Regions from separate parts of the Rahnella inusitata genome, predicted to be linked through region 1. Evidence: predicted binding sites of a transcription regulator. Region 1 holds the regulator's gene; each other region holds the start of a gene.
The links. The regulator PurR, encoded in region 1, represses purine synthesis genes. The targets are predictions, from matches to a motif close to CANGCAAACGTTTGCNTG.
Positions count from the first base shown of each region.

Region 2: the regulator PurR is predicted to act here: its motif matches at 1,238-1,255, upstream of purT (formate-dependent phosphoribosylglycinamide formyltransferase).
Region 3: the regulator PurR is predicted to act here: its motif matches at 2,459-2,476, upstream of I2123_RS21825 (NCS2 family permease).
Region 4: the regulator PurR is predicted to act here: its motif matches at 3,303-3,320, upstream of purL (phosphoribosylformylglycinamidine synthase).

Region 1 covers NZ_CP065024.1:2,231,190-2,235,719, reverse strand. The annotation lists gene I2123_RS10495 (Grx4 family monothiol glutaredoxin) at 1-199, opposite strand, end outside; gene I2123_RS10490 (C40 family peptidase) at 662-1,564, shown strand; gene cydH (cytochrome bd-I oxidase subunit CydH) at 1,729-1,818, opposite strand; gene purR (HTH-type transcriptional repressor PurR) at 2,152-3,177, shown strand; gene I2123_RS10475 (S6 family peptidase) at 3,550-4,530, shown strand, end outside.
Region 2 covers NZ_CP065024.1:2,093,411-2,097,940, reverse strand. The annotation lists gene dbpA (ATP-dependent RNA helicase DbpA) at 1-1,071, opposite strand, end outside; gene purT (formate-dependent phosphoribosylglycinamide formyltransferase) at 1,326-2,504, shown strand; gene I2123_RS09820 (YoaH family protein) at 2,604-2,783, opposite strand; gene pabB (aminodeoxychorismate synthase component 1) at 2,963-4,339, shown strand; gene I2123_RS09810 (CoA pyrophosphatase) at 4,336-4,530, shown strand, end outside.
Region 3 covers NZ_CP065024.1:4,674,059-4,678,588, forward strand. The annotation lists gene I2123_RS21815 (Na+/H+ antiporter) at 1-276, opposite strand, end outside; gene I2123_RS21820 (hypothetical protein) at 369-713, opposite strand; gene I2123_RS21825 (NCS2 family permease) at 974-2,341, opposite strand; gene I2123_RS21830 (hypothetical protein) at 2,502-2,759, shown strand; gene I2123_RS21835 (glutathione S-transferase family protein) at 2,887-3,555, opposite strand; gene I2123_RS21840 (putative bifunctional diguanylate cyclase/phosphodiesterase) at 3,824-4,530, shown strand, end outside.
Region 4 covers NZ_CP065024.1:4,058,303-4,062,832, forward strand. The annotation lists gene purL (phosphoribosylformylglycinamidine synthase) at 1-3,206, opposite strand, end outside; gene mltF (membrane-bound lytic murein transglycosylase MltF) at 3,485-4,530, shown strand, end outside.

The sequences.
Region 1 (4,530 bases):
CAAACTTAGGCATTTCTGCGCGGATGTCCGGGTTCTGCAAGATATCAACGTACGCGAAGCGTTCGCCACAGGCAGACAGCGCCTGTACAGCTTGTGCAGAAAAACCGCAGCTTGGCAGTTTTGGAGAACCTTTCATGTACAGCAGAATCGGGTTTTCAGAAACTTGCTTCTGAATTTTTTCAATAGTTGGAGTGGTCATTTCTTGCTTCCTCAAGCCGGTACAGGCTGTCACGGTCATTACTCTTCACGCGCAGCACTCAAAAACGGTGCTGAATCACACTACCCTCTATTGTAACGATGGCAGCTGTCAGATAAAAACGCCATTTTTTGCAGGGTCTTTCGCAATACTGGCATTTTATTTCACTATTTTCGGTGCTTGCGTCAGGGTTCACAAAATAAAAGATTCATCGAGAATAACATTTTTAGCGGTCGGGTTAACACCGGATTTGCAATTCGCCATGGTTTAGCTCAAATATTAACACACTGAAATATGGTCATTTTTTTAACTAAAAATGGCGTTTATTTCAGCATAAAAAAAGCTATTAACTTTTTCTCACAATATGATCTAGAATCGAGGCAATTCGTGCTGTTTTGTCTGGTTCTTTTAGGCAATACTCTGACATCTCTGATGTTTAACCTAACCACTCATGGTAACGAAGCTATGCGCTTACTGTTCACGCTTTTTGTGCTGCTCTTTACCCAGCTATTTTTGAATATAGCCCAGGCCTCACCGCAGACCCGTGTTGCGGCCGATCAGAAAAAGAATCACGTTAACCAGGTTACCCCTGAAGAACGCCGAAAGCGTAAGACGGTTGCTGCCAAAACCACAAAAAAAACCAAAGTGGCACCGGTCAAAGAACAACAGAGCCACGAAAAGAATGCGAAGAAGAGAGTTAAAAGCACCGAACTGGTTAAGCGAAAAAACGCTTCAGAGAAAACAGTAAAAACAACGCGGGCTGAGAGCAAAAAAGAAAAAACACTCAAGACCACCCGGGCCGAGAGCAAATCCACCAAGAAATCTAAAACCCAGGCTCTGGCAAAAAACGCCACGACGAAGGCCAGCAAGAAAGAAGCCTATGGTCGCCACCGTAAAGGTAAAAAGTTAGTTGAAGAAGACAGCAAGCCGATTACATTAAGTGCGACGCATAAAAAACGTTATCAACATGCGCAGCAAACGGCGATGACCAAGCTGATGCATCAGGTCGGCAAGCCTTATCGCTGGGGTGGCACCTCACCTAATACCGGATTCGATTGCAGTGGTTTAGTTTATTACGCGTACAAAGATTTGATTCGCATTAAAATGCCGCGCACGGCCAACGAAATGTACCACCTGCGCGACGCAGCGCCGGTGAAACGCGGCGAGCTGGAATCAGGCGATCTGGTGTTCTTTAGAATCAATAACCGCGGAGCCGCGGACCACGTCGGGGTTTACGTCGGTAACGGCAAATTTATTCAGTCTCCGCGTACCGGTGAAGACATCAAAATCACTTCCCTGGGCGATGATTACTGGCAAGACCATTACGTGGGCGCACGTCGGGTAATGACCCCGAAAACGATCCGATAATAAACAGTTCGTTAAGTCTGAAGTTTCGCTAATCAGCCATTGAATAGCATTTAACGAAGCGTTTCTGCAGGGAAGAGTATCGGCGCAAAGGTCACTGCGTAAAATAGAAAGGGCGATTCCTGTAACAGGTAATCGCCCTTTTTATTGCCTGACTTGCGCGTCTTTTAGTTCATTACTGCGGTGAAGCTGAAAGCGACAATCACGAGCAAAGCGCAAACCGTGGTGATTAATGACAATTTTAGATTGCGGTCCATAAAACCCCCTTACAGATCAATTGTGGCGCTTCATTTAGCCACACTAAATGTGTGCCAACGCATTTTCTCATACTTCCCGGCTAAAATCCCGCGTTGATTCATGCGCGATAACCCACAATAACACTTCCACTTTCCTGCAATATAAGAGAAAATTGTCGGTTACCACGCCTGTGTGCCGGTCGATTTCTCCCGAGGGCGCTTTACGCCTCACTCTGACGAACTCACCCAACGATTTCACTGCCTTTTTATAAGCCCGCAGTGAAATCCACGCAAGCAAACGATTAACATAATGCTAACGTGCTGAAACACGTGAGTTCAGGAGTCATTCCTTACATGGCAACGATTAAAGATGTCGCAAAGCGCGCTGGCGTTTCCACCACAACCGTGTCGCACGTCATCAATAAAACACGTTTCGTCGCCGAAGACACCAAAGCCGCGGTTCTGCTGGCCATCAAAGACTTGCACTACTCACCAAGCGCCGTCGCACGCAGCCTGAAGGTCAATAACACTAAAACGATCGGCCTGCTGGCGACGTCAAGCGAAGCGCCCTATTTTGCCGAAGTGATTGAAGCCGTGGAGAACAGTTGCTTTTCCAAAGGCTACACGTTGATTTTGTGTAACTCACACAACAATCTGGATAAGCAGCAGGCCTACCTGGCGATGCTGGCACAAAAACGTGTCGATGGTTTGCTGGTGATGTGTGCGGAATACCCTGATGAACTGCTGAACATGCTGGAAGAATACCGGTCAATCCCGATGGTCGTAATGGACTGGGGCGAAGCGCGTAAAAACTTCACCGACAGCATCATCGATAATGCGTTCGAAGGCGGATACATGGCCGGACGCTATCTGATTGAACGCGGCCATCGCGATATCGGCGTGATCCCGGGGCAGCTGGCGCGTAACACCGGCGGTGGCCGCTTCCAGGGTTTTGTGAAAGCGCTGACCGAAGCCAATATTCCTTTGCGTGAAGAATGGGTCGTCCAGGGTGATTTCGAACCCGAGTCAGGTTATCAGGCTATGCAAAAAATCCTGATGCAAAAGCAACGCCCGACCGCCGTGTTCTGTGGCGGTGACGTCATGGCGATGGGCGCGATTTGTGCAGCCGATGAATTCGGTTTGCGCGTTCCTCAAGACATTTCCGTTATCGGATATGATAACGTGCGTAATGCCCGTTACTTCTCACCAGCGCTGACCACGGTGCATCAGCCGAAAGAGCGTCTGGGTGAAATGGCCTTCACGATGTTGCTCGATCGCATCGTCAGCAAACGAGAAGAATCTCAGACCATCGAGGTACATCCGAAGCTGGTAGAACGCCGCTCAGTGGCCGATGGCCCTTTCCGCGACTATCGCCGTTAATGTTTGCCTTTACTCTTTGCTATTAATGCTTTTAACGCCTGCTTTTGCAGGCGTTTTTATGCAACACGCGCATTAATTTTTAGTGAAAATTTGTCACGATAAATCATATCTGACCCTTATTATTTATTAAGTAAATTCATTTATTACATGAATTAATCCACTACAAATAATTACCTTCATAATATCATTCGCGTAAGTTATCTATAAAAAAAACAATACAAAATACATATTAAAAAAAATTTCCCTATATATTACAGGCAAATGAAGATTACACATGATTTCAGAAAGCAGACTAGCACAATTAAAATTTCACTTTCCAAAAAGGTTCAACTAATATCCTTCACCTTTTGAAATGGAAGTAAGGAAAATCTAATGGAATGGAAACCGAGTGTACTCGCAACACTCATCTCTTGTGCTATTTTCAATACCCACGCAGGAGTAATGCGTGAAGATGTATCGGTACAAGACTACCGGGACTTCGGTGAAAACCTGGGTAAATATACCCCCGGAGCCGAAAATGTAGAGGTTTTTAAAACTGATGGTACGTCTGCGGGCTTCTTAAATTTCCCGATCCCCGATTTTAGCTCCACTGATGACTCCGCCGTTGCAACGTTAATTTCACCCTCTCACATCGTGAGCGTTGCTCACAACGGTGGCTATAAATCAGTAAAATATGGAAATAATGCGAAGTATTCTTACACTTATCAACTCATCAGCAGAAATGTCGATCCCTCAGGCAGAGATTTTCATGTTCCACGCCTAAATAAAGTTGTAACAGATGCGGCACCAGCCCCCATGATGCTCGCTAATGATGCCCGTAACGATCATGAAAGATATAAATATTACACTCGGGTTGGTTCAGGCACTCAAGTCCAGGTCATTCCGGGAACAAATAAAACCAAACAGCTAAGCAGCGCTTATAAATGGAAATCGGGCGGGACAATGATTAATCCCACCTTTGAAAACTGGAGATTACGGTGGACAAACTACGCGCCAGACGATGCGCGTACGACGCCTTTTAGTTCTGCTGCGCAAGGTGGCGATAGCGGAAGTCCGCTATTTGTCTATGACAGCGTAGATAAACAATGGGAATTGTACGGTGTAACGACGTCGGGTAATGGTTCACCCCCTTACGCGTTGACCACGTATAACTTAGATCTGCAGACAGCCTTTATAAAATCGATCATTGATTCAACGACGGATCCCGATGTCGTGGATGTGCAGGCTGATGGCGATATTCATTGGGGGACCGCCGCTATAACCCAGGGCGATTCTCAGTGGATATGGCATGGTCTAAGCTACGCGCTCCCTACTCAGGCAACCAATGATCAACTGAACGCAACACACGACCTG
Region 2 (4,530 bases), 140 kb from region 1:
GTGAACACGACCCATTTCCTGCGGCGTGACTAAACTGACGGCCAGACCGCTGGTGCCTGCACGGCCAGTACGGCCTACGCGGTGGATATGCACTTCAGGGTCGAACGACAGCTCGTAATTGATCACCAGACCGAGATCTTTGATGTCCAGCCCGCGCGCCGCCACGTCGGTGGCGACCAGCACGCGGCAACTGCCGTTGGAGAAACGTACCAGCACACGGTCACGGTCACGCTGTTCAAGATCGCCGTTAAGCGCCAACGCGCTGATGCCTTTGGCGGACAGCGCATCGCAGACATCCTGACAATCGCGCTTAGTGTTACAGAACACCACGCAGGACGTGGGCTGATGCTGATACAGCACCGCTGCCAGCAGCGACAAACGCTGATGTTTGTCGGCTTCGATAAAGACCTGCTTGATATCCGCAACGTCTTCTTCGCCTTCGATTTCGACCTTCAACGGCTGACGCTGGAATTTAGAACTAATACGCTCGATGCCGTCCGGATACGTCGCGGAGAACAGCAGAGTCTGACGGGCGGGCGGCGTGTAGCTGACCACGTCTTCAATGTCTTCGCTAAAGCCCATGTCCAGCATGCGGTCGGCTTCATCCAGCACCAGCACTTTCAGCTGATCCAGCTTCAGGGTGCCTTTACGCAAATGTTCCTGAATACGCCCCGGCGTCCCCACCACAATATGCGGCTGACGGACCAGTGATTCCAGCTGCGGGCCGATTGACTGGCCACCGCAGAGGGTCAGAATCTTGATGTTCTGGGTAAAGCGAGCCAGACGACGTAACTCTTTACTCACCTGATCCGCCAGTTCGCGGGTCGGACACAATACCAGCGCCTGAGCGTAGAACTGCGCCACGGTGATACTGTTCAGCAAACCGATCCCGAATGCAGCTGTTTTGCCACTACCGGTTTTGGCTTTGGCCAGGACGTCCTGCCCCTGCAAAATGGCAGGCAGTGAAGCGGCCTGAATCGGGGTCATTTCGGTATAACCCAGTTCGGTCAGGTTAGAAAGTTGCTCAGCGGGCAGTGTCAGGGCTGAAAAGGAATGCGTGCTCAAGGCGATAACTCTTTATGTGAGGCAAAAATCGAAGCAGCGGCAGGTGGTCTGACGCCATGGTTTGGCTAAATGATAACAGAGACGCCCGCTGACTGCCTTAAACGGCAGAAAACTGGCTGAAAAAATCCCTTGGACGCCCTGCTTTGCTCCGCGACGAATTCGGCGAACCTGCTGCGCAATCGTTTTCGTTGCCCATTAATTCAGATATACTGCGCGCCGAAATTCTCATTTTTCTTCATCACAGATCTGGGTACGAAGCTATGTTAACCATTGGTACTGCACTGCGCACCGGCGCCACCCGCGTCATGTTGTTAGGCTCTGGCGAACTCGGGAAAGAAGTGGCGATTGAATGCCAGCGTCTTGGCCTGGAAGTGATCGCCGTGGATCGTTACGCCGATGCACCGGCAATGCAGGTCGCTCATCGCAGCCATGTCATTAATATGCTGGACGGCGACGCCCTGAAACAGGTTATCGAAAGCGAACGTCCTGACTTCATCGTGCCGGAAATCGAAGCTATCGCCACCAGTATGCTGGTCGAGCTGGAAAAACAGGGTCACAACGTGGTGCCTTGCGCCGAAGCCACGCGCCTGACCATGAACCGCGAAGGGATCCGTCGTCTGGCTGCCGAAACGCTGCAACTGCCGACGTCTACTTACCAGTTTGCGGATGACGAAGCCTCTTTTCGTCAGGCTGTAGACGCAATCGGTTACCCGTGCATTATCAAGCCGGTTATGAGCTCATCGGGTAAGGGCCAAAGCCTGATCCGACGCGCAGAACAGCTGCAAACCGCCTGGGATTACGCGCAGCAAGGCGGTCGTGCCGGTGGCGGTCGCGTCATTGTAGAAGGCCTGGTGAAATTTGATTTCGAGATAACTTTGCTGACCATCAGCGCCGTTGATGGCATCCACTTCTGCGCGCCAATCGGCCATCGTCAGGAAGACGGAGATTACCGGGAATCCTGGCAGCCACAGCAAATGACCGAACTGGCCCTGCAACGTGCGAAAGAGATTGCCGAAAAAGTCGTAAAAGCCCTTGGCGGCAAAGGTCTGTTTGGCGTCGAACTGTTTGTGTGCGGCGACGATGTGATCTTCAGCGAAGTTTCACCGCGCCCGCACGATACCGGCATGGTGACGCTGATTTCTCAGGATCTCTCCGAGTTTGCCCTGCACGTTCGCGCCTTTCTTGGCCTGCCGGTGGGCAATATCCGCCAGTTCGGCCCTTCCGCCTCAGCCGTTATTCTGCCTGAGCTGACCAGCAGCAACGTCACCTTCAGCGGTCTGGAAAATGCGCTGACCGGTTACAATCAGGTTCGCCTGTTCGGCAAGCCGGAAATCAGCGGAAAACGCCGTCTGGGCGTTGCGCTGGCGATTGCAGATAACGTCGAAGATGCGGTAGAACAGGCCAAACAGGCCGCCGCTGCGGTGGTCGTGAAAGGTTAATTCCTGCGAATTTCGCACAAAAAAAACCGGACGCCTGCCAAGGCTCCGGTTTTTTTTCATCACAACGTACCTGAAAGAGAAAACTTTCAGGACGGGATGTTATTCGTCTTCGTCATCAAAAATGACGGTCACGCGATCGCCTTTGTGCGTTTCACGGATTTCTGCCGCAACGGTGGCAATGGCTTCGCCGCTGCTCATGCCGTTTTCCATTAACTGGCGGATACGATCGGCGGCCTGTTCTTGTTCGTTATGTGATAGTGAAGGCATACCTGTCAGCATGGGAGGTTCCTGTTGTACGTGGTGATTGTTGCAAGATAAACAACGCCCGCAGGCTGCGGGGTTGCACAGTATACGCCTTATTCATGCAAATCGCCTGTGCTGGTTTCCGGGGGCGGAATCTATGTTAGGATCGCAGGCCTGTAACGTCATTCATCGCGCCAGAGAAACTGAAACCCGTCATGCAACCCGCTCACTCCCTTGCTTTCCACCCTTTGCCGTATCAGCCGGACGCGCTGCTGACGCAGTTCGCGCCGCTTTCAGTTTTGCCGTGGGCAATGCTGCTGCATTCCGGCGCAGCGCAACATCAGCACAACCGCTTCGATATTCTGGTCGCCGATCCGCTGGTTACTCTGACCACACGCGGTGTGGTCACGCAGATCTCGAGTAAGGGTACCGTGGCATCACGGAAAGAAGATCCGTTTGCGTTGCTGGAAGAACAGCTCTCCGCCTCGAAACTGCAGGCGGAAACCTCTGATGATTTTCCGTTTCTGGGCGGTGCACTCGGCCTGTTTGGCTACGATTTGGGCCGCCGCGTTGAGACGCTGCCAGACATCGCGCAGCGCGACATAACGCTTCCGGACATGGCGGTCGGTATTTATGACTGGGCGCTCATTGCCGATCACCATTTACAGCGTCTGACTCTGGTGTGTCATGGCGATATTCAGGCGCGTATACGCTGGCTGGAACAGCATACGCAACCGGTGAACAGGCTGCCTTTCCACCTTGATGCGCCGTGGCAGGCCAATATGAGTCGCGAAGAATACGGAGTGAAATTCCGCCGGATTCAGGAATACATTCACAGCGGCGACTGCTATCAAATCAATCTGGCGCAACGGTTCGCCACGGCCTATCAGGGTGATGAATGGCAGGCGTTTCTGCGGCTGAATCAGGCCAACCGCGCGCCCTTCTCGGCGTTTCTGCGGTTGCCGGAAAACGCCGTGCTCAGCCTTTCTCCCGAACGCTTTATCTGGCTGAAAGACCAGCAGATCCAGACGCGACCAATTAAAGGCACGCTGCCGCGCTGTGAAGATCCGGCCGAAGATGCCCGTCAGGCGGAACGTCTGGCAGCATCGGAAAAGGATCGCGCCGAGAACCTGATGATCGTCGATTTACTGCGTAATGACATTGGCCGGGTGGCGACGCCCGGCAGCGTGCGGGTGCCGGAATTGTTTGTCGTCGAACCCTTCCCGGCGGTGCATCATCTGGTCAGCACGATTACCGCCGAATTACCGGCTGACTGCCATGCCAGCGCCCTGCTGCGTGCCTGTTTTCCAGGCGGCTCTATCACCGGTGCGCCAAAAGTCCGCGCGATGGAAATTATCGAAGAACTCGAACCCCAGCGCCGCAACGGTTATTGCGGCAGTATTGCTTACATCAGCTGCTGTGGCACGATGGACAGCAATATCACCATCCGCACTCTGCTGACTGAACAGGGTAAAATCTATTGCTGGGCAGGCGGCGGGATTGTGGCGGACAGTCAGGAACAGGCAGAATATCAGGAGACGTTCGATAAAATCGCCCGCATTTTGCCGCAGTTAGGAGATGCTCAGCCGTGAGTTTGCTGGAACAACACCCGCCGGTGCAGACATTTTCGCCCGCAGTGAAAGATTTCATTCTGCGCTTTCAGTTACAGCAGCCGCGCAGGCCCGCGCCGCTGCTACGCGGCACCCGCCATGCAGCAGTGTTGATCCCGATTATTTGCCGCGAAGAACCCACGATTTTGCTGACCCGCCGCTCAGACAGCCTG
Region 3 (4,530 bases), 2.3 Mb from region 1:
CAGTACCAGCGCAAGCCCAAGTATTTCGCGCCCGTGGTGGAGGAATTCACGGGTCGGGGTTTTCCAGCCATCTGCGAACAGCAGCGGCGGAATGAAGAGGACTAAAAACAGTTCCGGGTCGAAATCCACGTGCAAACCGAAATTCGGCCAGGCCAGCAAGGCACCGACGGCGATCTGCATTAATGGAAGAGGAACCTGAAACGGCAACATTCTGGTTACGACACCGGAGAGCGACACCACCAGAATCAAAATCAGAATGGTAAAGAATATTTCCATGCTTTCCTTAGACTCTTGTTTTTATGATTTCAATCAGACAGCGTCTGACACATACAGGGGGAATAGTAGATCAAAAGAGGCGTTTTTTTAAATCAGAGCGTGCTTAAACCCGCATTTAAACGCACGGTCGGGGGCTCGTTGCTGAAGCACTGAGTCTTCAGTCTGCTCCGTTCGGCAGGATTTTTCGATCGCGCCATCTCAACATTTAAAAAAACAAAACCAGAAAATTTGCTCAACGTATTGGGTTTTCTCAAATGTTCCGAGCCGGTGGAGTTGTGACCTAAAAAGCTTTGGCCGCTTTCAAAAATCACGCCGGAGGGAGAGGTGGAAAACCGCGCGGCTTTTTTTGCGCGGGTTGTAACCCGACCGGAGGGCACCGCGCAGCGGCGAGATTTTGCGGCAATCACAGAAGCCGCTGAAACATAGCCCGTCTGCATGGCACATGTTTGAAAGAGCCAGAGATTCTTAAGAGGCGCGGCGACAGGCGCCTCTTAAGGCCGGTTTGGGTGGCAACCCAAGGTCTTGACCTGAAAAATAGCCCGTCTGCATGGCACGTGTTTGAAAAAGCGAGGAGAGTGCAGAGGGGAAAAGCTTTTCTCCTCTGCTAGTTTTACGCGCGGTAAGTTAAACGATCACCGCTATTGAGAAACCGAAAACTTCGATCAAAAATTAAGGCCGCCAAATGCCCGGCCAGGCATTAGATAGCCCATCCACCCGCATAAAACACCACCAACGCCACCGCGATGATCACCGTCCCGACGTTAAGCTTGCGCCATTCCCCCGAGAAGATACGGCCAATCACCAGCGCGCTGAAGCCCAGCATGATCCCTGTGACGATGTTACAGGTCAGCACGATAAATACCGCGCATAACAAACCCGCCATGGCATCGACAAAATCTGTGAAATCCAGCTTGTTAACGTTGCTCAGCATCAGCAGGCCGACGTACATCAGCGCTGGCGCGGTGGCATAAGCCGGCACCAGATAAGAGAGCGGAGACAGGAACAACATCAGCAGGAACAACACGCCGACAACGGTGGCCGTCAGGCCGGTTTTGCCGCCCGCCGCCGTACCTGCGGCTGACTCAATGTAAACCGCAGCGGGAGAAGCACCTACCAGTGAGGCGAAAATGCTGCTGACGGAGTCGGCTGTCAGAGCTTTACCGCCGCTGATGATCTGACCCTTTTCGTCCAGCAGATTAGCCTGCCCGGCGACTGCACGGATGGTGCCCGTGGCATCGAAGACCGCTGTCATCACCAGCGCCAGAACGCTTGGCAAGACTGCCGCTTTCATCGCGCCCATGATGTCGAGATCGAAAATCACTGATTTGCCATCCGCGCCCGCCAGAGAAGGCATCGCGAATAAGCCCTGATATTTCACTGCCGGATCGAAAATCAGACCGATAATCGAAATCGCGATGATCACCAGAAGAATGCCGCCCGGCACGCGCAGTTTTTCAAGGCCGAAAATCACCGCCAGACCAAGCAACGTCATGACCACGGGGAAAGAGGTGAAGGCACCCAGCGCGACAGGCAAACCGTCTAAAGGATTTTTCACCACCAGGCCAACACCGTTGGCGGCTATCAGCAGCAGGAAAAGACCAATACCGATGCCTGTCCCGTGCGCAACGCCCATCGGCAAATTGCGCAATATCCACGAACGGATCCCAGTGACCGAGATAATCGTGAACAACACGCCCATCAGGAAGACCGCGCCCAGCGCAACCGGCACGCTGATGTGCTGACCGAGTACCAGACTAAACGCAGTGAACGCCGTCAGGGAGATGGCGCAACCAATCGCCAGTGGCAGATTTGCCCACAGCCCCATCAGCAGGGAACCGAAACCGGCGACCAGACAGGTCGCGACAAACACCGCGGTCGGAGAGAAACCCGCTTTGCCGAGCATCGACGGCACCACAATCACCGAATACACCATGGCCAGGAACGTCGTTAACCCGGCGATCACTTCCTGACGCACGTTACTGCCACGCGCACTGATTTTGAAATAAGCATCAAGCGGGCCCTTTGGCGCAATCGCGCGGCCCGTTTGAGGTTGTTGACTCGACATGGGAAATCCTCTGGATGTCTTTACTGAATAGCCTGCGTGGTCATTATGAAATCGTTTCTTCACGTTCGCTTCCCTGCCTGCTGCGATGAACACCGGCGAAACCGGCATCAACACCGCAGGGCAAACGTTTAACTCACATCGCGTATGGCGGGACTAAAATTTGGCGCAAACGATTATCCGGCCTCTTATACCCTCTTTTCAACTCCGTTTGCCGACAATTTACCTTTGTCCGGTCAATAAAAATGCGGATTTGCTGCAATTTCACTCCCATGGCGATTTACTGAACGGTATCGGTTGCGCACGCGGGCACGGCAATGGAGAAATCGCGGGTGGGGGAAAAGGAAGGAAAGCGGCATCAGAATTAAAAACAGACACTGAAAAAGAAGAGAGAAAACCAGAGCAGAGATCGGACAAATGAAAATCAAAAATAGCATGACTGTTTTTAAGGGTTATTTTTAGAAGCGCTCATTAAGTAAAATATTTCACTAATGAACGCCAGAAATAAAAATAACAGCAGTGTTAAAACTCAGAGGGTTTAAAAAAGCCTAGCGCATTATCGTAAATGGCCCTCCTGTTTCCAGGGCTTTTTGATAAGCCGGGCGCGCCGTGACATTTGATAACCACGCATTCAGATGAGGATATTTACCCAGCCCGGCGCGCGCACTGATGGCCTCGACCGGGAAGCTCATCTGTATGTCAGCTGCGCTGAACTGATAACCGGCGAAATAAGGATGGGTGGCGAGATGTTGCTCGAGGTAATCCATGTGGGTCACCAGCTGCTTGTCGATGTAATTTTTCTGCACCCCCTGCCCGATAGCACCGGCAATCGGACGGATCAGCCACGGCATCGGCGGCTTACCTAATCGGCCAAATATCAGCTTCATGACCAGCAGCGGCATTAGCGAACCTTCAGCATAATGCATCCAGTAACGGTATTGCTGGCGCTCGGCAAAGGCGGCCGGTTTGAGCAGCCCTTCGGCATCATAAACTTCCTGCAAGTATTCAATGATGGCGCCCGACTCGGCAAGGATCAGCCCGTTGTCTTCCAGCACCGGTGATTTTCCCAGAGGATGCACTTTTTTAAGTGAAGCGGGCGCCAGCATAGTGGATTTATCCCGCTGATAACGCTCAATTTCATAAGGGACGCTCACTTCTTCCAGCATCCACAGAATTCGCTGTGAACGTGAATTATCCAGATGATGCACTTTAATCATAATTCTGTTCTATCCCGTGACGTTTAATTATTTGTTAACTATAGACAACAGTTTCGCTCTCTGTTTATCACGCTTTTAAAAACCACGCTGTTCGCAGGTGTAATTGTGTGGCTCTATATTTTTATTTGATTAAATTCACTTACAGATTAATCTTAATTACACGAAAAACTCTCTCGTGACTTCATTCGCGTTTAATAACTCTACTGCGATTAATGCCGAATATAAAAATAGCCTGTCGTTTTTGACCCCTGCTTGTGTGGAGCCTTACATGTTTTCCAGTAATTACAACAATGTGCTGGTGATGTTTTCATTCATTGTTGCAATGCTTGCCTCTTATACCGCGCTGGATATGGCCGGTCGGGTCGCGACCACTCAGGGAAAGGCCTCCCGTCTCTGGTTAACCGGTGGCGCCATCGCCATGGGGATCGGTGTCTGGTCGATGCATTTCATCGGAATGCTGGCATTCAATTCTACAATATCAATGGGTTACGACCCTCTGATCACCTTGCTTTCTATGCTCATCGCCATTATCTCTTCCGCCTTTGCGCTGTGGCTGGTGTGCCTGCCACAGTTGCCGATGATGCGCTTACTGGCCGGTTCGTTGCTGATGGGCGGCGGGATTGCCGCGATGCATTACACCGGCATGGCGGCGATGCGCATGATGCCCGCTATCGTATACAGCATACCGTGGGTGATGGTGTCTGTGCTGGTGGCCGTGGTGGCCTCGGGCGCGGCGCTGTGGATGGCGTTCCATTTGCGCCAGCAGTCGCCGAATGTGCGTTTGTTGCGCATCAGCGCGGCGGTGATCATGGGCACCGCAATTGTCGGAATGCACTATATCGGCATGGCTGCGGCCAGTTTCCCGCCAATGAGCCACAGCATGGCGGAGTACAGCGGCGTGGATAACAACTGGCTGGCGTTGCTGGTCATTGTCGTGACGCTGGCGATACTGGCGATCACGCTGATTATCTCGGT
Region 4 (4,530 bases), 1.8 Mb from region 1:
ACTGCGTCGAAACCTGCGCGGTGGAAGGCGGCTGCCATTTCCACGTGAGAGTTCACACCCTGCTCACGCAGCACCGCGACTTTCGGACGCGCACCTTTCGCGATGTAAGGCGCAGCAACGTCTTCGTCAGGTGCGAACGTCAGTTTGACGTTCAGACCCGGATCGAGATCGTGCGTTTTGGCCTGATGTTCCTGATCGGCACATTCCGGGTTATCACGCAGACGCTGCATCTGCCAGGTGGTTTCCGCCCACCAGGTACGCAACGTGGTGCGGCTTTCGCTGTACACCGGTTTGTCGCCATGAGTGATGATGAAACGGTCGCCGGTTTCCACTGTACCGAGATAATGCGTGCAATCCGCCAGACCAAACTTCGCCAGCGTCTGCTCAACGGCATCACGGTCCTCTGCGCGAACCTGAATCACCGCACCCAACTCCTCATTGAACAAGGCCGCCAGCGCGTCATTGCCGAGTGCAGCGATATCCGCCGTCAGGCCGCAATGACCAGCAAAGGCCATCTCGGCGAGCGTGACCAGCAAACCGCCGTCGGAACGGTCATGGTAAGCAAGCAGTTTCTGCTCAGAGACCAGCGCCTGCATAGCATTGAAGAAGCCACCGAGCTGTTCTGCACTGCGCACGTCAGCAGGGGTATTACCCAACTGACGATAAACCTGTGCCAGCGCCGTTGCACCCAGCGCATTATGACCGGCACCCAGATCCACCAGCAGCAGCGCGGTATCGCCTTTATCCGTGCGCAGCTGTGGCGTCACGGTATGACGCACGTCTTCGACGCGGGCAAACGCGGTGATAACCAGGGACAGCGGTGACGTCATCTCGCGTTGTTCGTTGCCTTCCTGCCAGCGGGTTTTCATCGACATAGAGTCTTTGCCCACAGGTATGGTGATACCCAGCGCCGGACAAAGCTCTTCACCCACGGCTTTCACCGCCGCGTACAGACCGGCATCTTCGCCCGGATGACCGGCCGCTGACATCCAGTTAGCAGAAAGCTTCACGCGCTTGAGGCTGCCAATTTCCACCGCCGCGATGTTGGTCAGCGCTTCGCCGACGGCCATGCGCCCGGAAGCGGCGAAGTCCAGCAGCGCAATCGGTGCACGTTCGCCCAGAGACATCGCTTCGCCATAATAGCTGTCGAGGCTGGCAGTGGTGACGGCGCAGTCAGCGACAGGGATCTGCCACGGGCCGACCATCTGGTCACGCGCAACCATGCCGGTAACCGTGCGGTCGCCGATAGTGATCAGGAAGGTTTTCTCAGCCACCGCAGGCAGATGCATCACGCGTTTTACTGCTTCAGCGATTTGAATATTTTCCGCGTTAAGGTCATCACCGTTCGCTTTCAGCGTCGTGACGTCACGGGTCATTTTCGGCGTTTTGCCGAGCAGCACGTCCAGCGGCATATCAATCGGCTGGTTGTCGAAATGGCTGTCTTCCAGAGACAAGTGCATTTCTTCTGTCGCTTCGCCGATCACGGCGTAAGGCGCGCGCTCGCGTTTACAGATGGCATCGAACTGTTCGAGCTGAGCAGGTGCGACCGCCATCACGTAACGTTCCTGAGATTCGTTACACCAGACTTCCAGCGGGCTCATGCCCGGCTCGTCGTTGAGGATATCGCGCAACTGGAAGCGGCCGCCACGGTTGCCGTCGCTCACCAGTTCCGGCATGGCGTTGGATAAGCCGCCTGCGCCGACGTCATGGATGAACAGAATCGGGTTGTCTTCACCGAGCTGCCAGCAGCGATCGATGACTTCCTGGCAGCGACGTTCCATTTCCGGGTTATCGCGCTGTACGGAAGCAAAATCCAGATCCGCATCGGACTGGCCAGAGGCCATAGAAGAAGCCGCACCGCCGCCCAGACCGATATTCATCGCAGGACCGCCGAGGACAATCAACTTCGCACCAACGGTGATCTCGCCTTTTTGCACGTGATCGGCACGGATGTTACCAATGCCTCCCGCCAGCATGATCGGTTTGTGGTAACCGCGCAGCTCTGGGCCGTTGTGGCTGTTGACGTTTTCTTCGTAAGTACGGAAGTAGCCCAACAGCGCCGGGCGACCAAATTCATTGTTGAACGCTGCGCCGCCCAGCGGACCGTCGGTCATGATATCGAGCGCGGTAACGATGCGATCCGGCTTCCCGAAATCTTCTTCCCACGGCTGTTCAAAGCCCGGAATTCGCAGGTTAGAAACGGAGAAACCGACCAGACCCGCTTTTGGTTTTGCCCCGCGACCGGTTGCGCCTTCGTCACGGATTTCACCACCGGATCCCGTTGCCGCGCCCGGCCACGGAGAAATTGCCGTCGGGTGATTGTGGGTCTCGACCTTCATCAGGATATGCGCCTGCTCCTGATGGAAATCGTACAGACCGTCTTTCGCATCGGCGTAAAAACGGCCAACCTGCGAACCTTCCATTACAGCGGCGTTATCTTTATACGCAGAAAGCACGTAGTCCGGCGTCTGTTCGAAGGTATTTTTGATCATCTTAAACAGGGATTTCGGCTGCGTTTCGCCGTCGATAACCCAGTCAGCGTTGAAGATTTTGTGGCGGCAGTGTTCGGAGTTAGCCTGCGCGAACATATAGAGTTCGATGTCAGTCGGGTTGCGCCCCAACGACGTAAAGGCTTCCATCAGGTAGTCAATTTCGTCCTGCGCCAGTGCCAGACCCAGTTTGGTGTTGGCGCTTTCCAGCGCGCTGCGACCTTCGCCAAGAACATCTACATGCTGTACCGGCGCGGGCTGATGTTGTGCGAACAAAGCGCTGGCGTCTTCCAGCTTACCGAAGAGGGTTTCCATCATCCGGTCATGCAGCAATGCGCCCAGCTGTGCCCATTGCGCGTCGGTCAGTTGCGGTGCCTGTACGTAGAATGCCAGACCACGCTCCAGACGCAGCACCTGAGATAAACCGCAGTTGTGAGCGATGTCAGTGGCTTTGGAAGACCACGGAGAAATGGTGCCGGGACGTGGAGTGACCAGCAGTAAGCGGCCAGTTGGAGCGTGTTCAGCGAGAGAAGGACCGTATTTCAGGAGGCGTTGTAACTTGGTTTGTTCGTCCGAACTCAGCGGTGCGCTGACATCGGCAAAGTGTACATATTCGGCGTAGACATCGCTGACCGGAAGGTGGGCATCCTGACAGCGGGACAACAATTTGTTAATGCGAAAAGCCGACAAAGCGGGCGAACCACGCAGTATTTCCATAATCACAGATCTCTCGTCTTCGAAGACACTGACCACAGTGCTTCATTGGGCGCAACAGGGGGAAAACGCGGCCTATTATAAAGAAAGCCATCGCCCGACGAAACCGTTTGCGCAGGGAATATTGATATTCATTTATAGGCGGACATTTTGTGCGGGCATTATGAATAAAGTTGCAGACTGCCGTTTTGTTGAGCAAAATGCGTCAGCACTGGGGATATAACCATACTAACTGCACAGCATATCGTATAAAAACAAGAGCGCCGCAGCGAGATAACTATTTGACGCGACTAAAAATTAATTATGTCCTGATGGGGATTGCCGCCCTGTTGCTGGCGCTGGCCTTATGGCCTGCCGTGCCGTGGCACAGGGGTGATGGCGACCAGTTGGATCAAATAAAATCCCGTGGAGAATTGCGCGTCAGCACGCTCAATTCTCCACTGACTTTTATGGACTCCCCGGAAGGTAATCTCGGCTTCGATTACGAGCTGGCGAAACGCTTTGCAGATTATCTGGGCGTGACGCTGGTCGTCTCTCAGCACACCACCGTTGACGCCATGTTCAGTGAGCTGGACCACGATAAAGCCGACATGCTGGCATCGGGTCTGGTTTACAACAATGAACGGCTGAAAAACTACCGGGCCGGGCCAGAATACTATTCCATTTCGCAGCAGCTGGTTTACCGGCAGGGTGCCGCACGCCCGAAAAGCTTCGCCGACATTAAAGGCACGCTCATGGTTTCCGCTGGCACCGCGCATATTGCGACGCTCGAAGCCGCGGGCAAAAAATTCCCTAACCTGACGTGGAGCACCACAGACAAGATGTCGCCGCGCGACCTGTTGCAACAGGTGGAAAACGGCAAGCTGGATTACACTCTGGGCGATTCCGTGACTATTGCACTGATGCAGCGTGTGTATCCGCGTCTGGCCGTTGCCTTCGACGTCACCGAAGATGAACCCGTCACCTGGTATTACCGCAAGCAGCCGGACGATGACAGCCTCTCCGCCGCCATGCTGGATTTTTTCAGTCAGATTGCCGACGACGGTACGCTGGAGAAACTCGAGGAAAAATACCTCGGCCACGTAGGCGACTTCGATTACGTCGATACTCGCACCTTCCTCAATGCCATCGACAAAACGCTGCCGGATCTGCAGCCGCTGTTTGAAAAGTACGCACAGGACATCGACTGGCGGTTGCTGGCTGCTATTGCTTATCAGGAATCACATTGGGATCCACAGGCCAAATCACCGACCGGCGTGCGTGGCGTGATGATGTTAACCCGTGCAACCGCATCCGGGCTGGACGTGGATGACAGAACCGATGCTGA